DNA from 2 places in the Selenomonas sp. oral taxon 138 str. F0429 genome. Region 2 is predicted to be linked to the other one. Evidence: riboswitches for the same ligand, from Rfam matches in the RefSeq annotation. Region 2 holds a riboswitch; the other holds the start of a gene.

Region 1 (3,025 bases), on a different contig from region 2:
CATGAAGCGGAACTGTCCGGGGCCGAGAACGAGGGTGTTCGGCGGCGTCGCAACCGGCGTGGTAAATGCGCAGGATGCCGCAATGCCGATCGCCATGACGACCGGATATGGGGAGACGCCGATGGACTGCGCGATGGAGATCGCAATCGGCGCGAGGAGCGCGGCTGCCGCCGTGTTCGACATGAACTGCGTCAGGCCGCACGAGAGGGCGAACATTGCACCGACGATGAGCATCGGGGACGGATGGTCGCCGATCAGGCCGACGACGAAGTCTGCAATGAGCTTGCCTGCGCCGCTGTGATCCATCGCGCTGGCGAGCGGGAGCATACCTGCGAAGAGGAAGATGGTCGTCCAGTCAACGCCCTGATACGCCTGCTTCTCCGAGAGGCAGCCCGTGAGGACGCAGAGGAGACCGCCGATGATCGCCGAGGTCTGCATCGGGACGTTGATCTGCTTTTCGAGCACCATTGCGATGACAACGCCGATCAGGATGACAGCGCAGATGACCATCTTGCGCGGATCCTTTGCCTCCTCCGCCTCACCTGCGACCGCCTCGCTGTCCACGAGCTTGCGCGGGCAGAGCTTGCGGCCGATCGTGAGCATATAGATCATGCCCGCGATGGAGAGCGGGATACCAATCCATGCGAATTCGAAGAAGCCGAACGGCGTTAGTCCCGAGGCACCGAGCGTCGCGCTCATGAGGATGTTCGGCGGCGTACCGATCATCGTGATCGTGCCGCCGACGTTTGCCGCGACGGCGAGCGCCATGAGCTGCGGCGAGACGGGCAGTTTTGCCGCTGCGCAGATCTGGATGACGACGGGCATGAGGCACGCGACTGTCGCCGTGTTCGAGGACACGGACGAGAGGACAATCGTTATGAGCATCAGTGCCGCCATTAATGCACGCTCGTCATTGCCCGATTTTTTGACGACGGCGATGCCGATTTTTTGCGCGAGTCCCGTCTGGAACATCGCGGCGCCGATGATGAACATGCCTGCGAAGAGGACAACGGTGGAATTCGACAGACCTGAGAAAACCTGTGCCGGGGTGAGCACCCCCAAGAGTCCGAGCGCGATCGCCGCGCCCATTGCCGTGACGGCGAGCGGGATAATCTCTGTGGCGAAGAGGAACGCCGCCACCCCGAGAACACCCAATGTCAGCATTGCTGCATCCATGAATACATCTCCTATTCATACAGTTCGTTCGGGATTGCTGCGGGTATCAACAAGCCCGATTAGTTTCCGTAGTATATTTCGGAAACTTTCTTTCGACGAATTCTTATAATTCTCTCTCTATTCCGTTTTTCCTGCTATATTTTGGACAAAAGCCCTATGAAACTTTGACATTGAAATGATAAACAACAGTTATTATTTGCCTGCATTCATATATAGTGTTGTTTATTTTTCGAAACGGAAATGGCATGAGGTTCATAGAGAAAATGCAAAATCGCTTGACATACACATAGGCTTTAATTATACTGTCATACGAATTCATTTCAATCAAAATTCATAAGTAGATTCGGTGCCCGAGAGGGCGTAACAGGGAAATCGGGGACTGCCGACCCATGTGGGCGGCAGATCTGAGAGCCGATGCGGTCCCGCCGCTGTAATGCTGAGAACGTTCCAATATGTCACTGACAGAGCTTTTCTGTTGGGAAGGCGGAGCGGACGATGATGCAGAGCCAGAAGACCTACCGAGTCTCGTGCGCCGGAGCGCTGCGCCCATGCGTCGCACTTCTCTGCATCCTGCGATGGACAGGACGGCAGGCTTTTTTCGTGTGAGAAAGTCCCGTTCTGCTGTGGACGGGACTTTTGCATGATTTGCGCGATGAATTCAGGAGCTATGGATTATTGGGGGGGGACGGGCTTTGTCCGTCTATATCAAGGAGGAAAATGGAGATGACAAAACGAAAGCTCATGTGCGCGATTGCACTCGCGACGGCTGGCTCGGTCTGGATGGGAGCTGCAAGTGCTGCGGAGAAGACGGAGACGATGGACTCCTACGAACTCGCACCGGTCGATGTGGAGGGACAGCGGCAGGCGGAACCTGCGGAGGAAGAGGCGACGATGCCCGGCGGATTTGTGAGCAGCAAGCCCTCGGTCGGACTGCTCGGATCGCAGGATGTCATGGATGTGCCGCTTGCGGTGACGGAGATCAGCCACAAGACGCTCGAGACCTTTGCAACGCCGACGGACGGCGTGAACGGCGCGCTCGTGCTGAACCCTGCCGTGCGTGTGCAGACGGGACATCTCTATCAGGATATTGCAATCCGCGGTTTTCGCATCAACGGGCATGCAAGCTATACCAATGGGATTCCGGGGATGTTCGGGCAGATGAATCTGCCGTATTACTGGGTGGATCGCGTCAGCGTGATCGCAGGACCGAACATCGGCGTGAGCGGTGCGGCGATCAACGAGGCTGCGGCGGGGACAGTCAACTATATCTCCAAGCGTGCAGAGAGCGATGCGGCGCAGGCGAAGATCTCCTATCTCGGCGGCAAGTCTGTCGAGGAGGCGGTCGATGTCAGCAACCGCTTCGGCAAGGACGACCGCTATGGCGTGCGCATTACGGCGACGAATCAAAATGGGGAGACGGCGGTCAAACATGAGAAGATGGATCGTCAGACCCTCTTTGTCAATCTCGACCGGCATACGGAGAAGTCGACGACAAACTTCCTCATGGGCTATGTGCATACGAAGCAGAAGGCAGGCCCCACGCGCATCAATTTTGATTTCAGCCCGGGTCATGTGACGCACCTGCCGCGCGCACCCAAGCTCTCACGCAGCTACAAGCCTTCGTGGTCGTACAATGCGTATGACAATGTCATCATGACACTCAACCACGAGCAGAAGCTTGCGGAGCATCTCACGGCGTTCTTCAACGCGGGCTATCATCACGAGGACTGGTACGGCTATATCGACGGCTCGCCGAAGGTGGTCAACGACGCGGGTGACTTTACCATCAGCATGGAGCACTATCCGCTCGCGTTCTCGCGCTACTATCTGAATCTCGGCCTGAAGGGCG
Region 2 (3,025 bases):
ACCAAGATATTTGAGGTTCAGATTTCCCTGCCATTTTGCCATCTGATAGTCGAGACGCACAAGACCTTGGAGACGCGCAGCATCCTGGATCCAAGCCTTATTCGTCCCGTTCGGATTCTGTATCTCCGGATTGGAAACGCTGCCGCCCAGTGTCAGACTCCATGTATCATTAAACCGTTTCGCATACTCAAGCTCAATCCCCGTATTACGGAACTGTCCCGTATTGACCGCATAGTGCTGGTTGGTCGCTGTATCAAGCCGCCATCCGATCTTATTCTTCATATCCATATGGTAAACTGCGGCTTTCCACGTATCGTTTCCACGCCGAATCTTGACGCCTGTCTCATAGGTCCAGCCGCTCTCAGGTTTTAAGCCGGTCGGATTGAAATTCTTATAACTGAAGCTGTCATCCACGGTCGGCATCTGGAACGCCTTACCGATGTTGATGTACCACGCCGTATTGCGGTCAAATTTATACTCTGTCTGGAACTGAGGCATCAGGACGCGCTGATCTTCCTCGGGGTCATTGATGAACTCCCCCCGCAGACCGAGTGTAAAGTTAAACTGCGGCGTAAACTGCTTGCTGTACGAGGCATAAAGGGAGTTCCCTGTACGGACGGCAGTACGCTTCTTCGCAGGTTTATCAATCGCCTCACGCTTATAGGAATACCCCAACACCATGGAGCCGTTTCCCATTTTCCAAGTCTTCTGTACATCGAGGATTTGCCCATCCATCGTCGCATTGCCGTCTGTCTTCTTGTTTGCAAGATAATCAAAACCATCTACCTTGCGATAGTTGTATCCAAGAACAGCATGAATTCCATTATCTTTGCCCTGATATACAAGACTTGCCGTATGGCGGAGGTCATTGTAGCGGTAGTTGTACTTCGTCCCCGTCGGAACAAGACTATTCCCTGATTTCTTGTATTGAACCCCGCCACGTGTAATATCTCCCTCCATATAATTGTAGTTGAGGGAGAGTTCATCTGTCAGCTGCGCAATCACGCCAACACGGCTCTTTTTTCCCTTGCCGACCCACCAGTCAACCCAGGAAATCTTATCAATGCCAAACCCGTTGGAGTGCGGGAGATCCTTCGACCATTCGCGGCTCACATCCACGATAATACGGTCACCTGTATAGGTTGCCTCACTTTTCTTGAAATAATTTCCGACGGTTTGGCTGAGTTGGAACTCTGATTCTTCCGGCTTTGGCTGCTTCAGAATGATATTGACGACACCGCCCATTGCCTCGGCACCATAAAGTGTCGATGCTGCACCATTGACGATCTCGATGCGCTCAACCATTGATGCAGGGATGTTCTCTGTACTCGGATAGTTCTTGAGGTTCATTGGAACGCCGTTCACCATGACGAGCGTACCGCGGTCATAGCCACGAAGTGTAATACGGCCTGCGGCTAAGCCGAAATCCTGCCCCGCATCGCCGTAAGATGTACTCGTCGAACCAATCTGCTGATCGATCGCCTCGAAGACGTTGCGATAGCCCGCCTTTTCAATCTCCTTCGCCATGATGATCGTTGTTGTTGCCGGCGTATCGAGATCACGCTTCTCGCGTCGTTGTGCTGTCACAACAGTATCGGCGAGCGCGTGCGCATCTCCCTGCTCGTTTGACGTCTGCTCCGCAGCGTATGCCGTTCCAACAAAACTTACTCCCGCAAATGCCGCAAGCACCGCTAGTGTCCACTTCTTCTCTCTTGTCATATCCTTTGTCACCTTTCTTGTGAAGTGCTCTCCATGCACCATAATCATATTTTGAAAACTTTTAGGTATAGAGGAAAACGAAAAGCCCCTTCCTGCAACAGCAGAAAAGGGCTCATAGGCTCTCAATCAAAGGGGCTCAAAGCGGCGTAACAGCACGCAAATCCCCATCCCCATCACTCGCAGGTCAAACGGCGATTGTCAATCAGGCAGTTCTCCTGGCTCCAGTTCATCGCAGACCTGCGCCTTCCCAAGGGAACTCCCCCAGTGACGTTCTCGGAAATAACAGCGCATTTCCATGCAGGCTTGCTCACTGATACAGTGGCGGGACCGCTCCGGCTTGTGGTGATGACTCCTTACCGGATTTTCTATTAAACACAAAGTACCTGATCCAATTCCTATAAAGTTTTCGTAAGGCTTTGGTAAAGATAACATTGGAAGAAGTACTTGTCAATACGAGAAAAAGATATTTTACGAATTCTCTCACATCCCAGTACTTTTTCAAATTTATTTTTCCAGCAGATAGAGATAGTCGCCGTACCCCTCTGCCTCCATGTCCTCCTTTGGGATGAAGCGCAGAGAGGCGCTGTTGATGCAGTAGCGCAGACCGCCCGTCGCGGCAGGGCCGTCGTCAAAGACATGCCCGAGATGCGCGCCGCTGCCCGCCGCCGTGACCTCCGTGCGCACCATGCCGTAGGAGCGATCCTCATGTGCGGCGATAAGGCTGCTGTCGATGGGGCGCGAGAATGCTGGCCAGCCGCACCCCGAGTCGTATTTATCCGCAGAGATGAAGAGCGGCTCACCCGTCGTGATGTCACAGTAAATGCCCTCACGGAATTCGTGATCGTATTCGTTGCGGAAGGCAGGCTCTGTCGCCTTCTGCTGCGTGACGGCATACTGCATTCCCGTCAGGCGTGCCTTCAGCTCCTCGTCCGATGGTTTTGCAAATGTGCGCATGGGTTTCGCCTCCGCTGCCCGCTCTGCCGCCGCGCGTTTTTCACGCATCTGCGCGATGAGTGCAGGCGAGATGTGACAGTAGCCATTCGGGTGCTTCACGAGGTATTCCTGATGATCGTCCTCGGCACGGTAGAAATTCACAATCGGCCCCATCTCTATCGCGATTGGCTTTCCAATGCGCTGCTGCAGAGCCTCGAGCGAGGAGCGAATCACAGCGGCATCGTGACTCTCCGCTCCATCCGCATTTGGCACGTAGTAAATGCCTGAACGGTACTGCCGCCCGATGTCGTTGCCCTGCCGATCCTTTGCCGTCGGGTCGATGGAGTCATAGAATGCCGTGAGGAGTTCATCG

What was found. A riboswitch is a leader RNA that binds a small molecule or an ion and turns the genes downstream of it on or off. The one in region 2 is predicted to bind cobalamin.
Region 1: it holds a riboswitch for cobalamin, as region 2 does, so the genes downstream of both, HMPREF9163_RS04540 (TonB-dependent siderophore receptor) here and HMPREF9163_RS00325 (TonB-dependent siderophore receptor) in region 2, are expected to answer to the same signal.

The regions. Positions count from the first base shown of each region.
Region 1 covers NZ_KB290935.1:22,846-25,870, reverse strand. The annotation lists gene HMPREF9163_RS04545 (SLC13 family permease) at 1-1,176, opposite strand, end outside; cobalamin riboswitch at 1,504-1,714, shown strand; gene HMPREF9163_RS04540 (TonB-dependent siderophore receptor) at 1,900-3,025, shown strand, end outside.
Region 2 covers NZ_KB290925.1:59,324-62,348, forward strand. The annotation lists gene HMPREF9163_RS00325 (TonB-dependent siderophore receptor) at 1-1,719, opposite strand, end outside; cobalamin riboswitch at 1,907-2,121, opposite strand; gene msrB (peptide-methionine (R)-S-oxide reductase MsrB) at 2,224-3,025, opposite strand, start outside.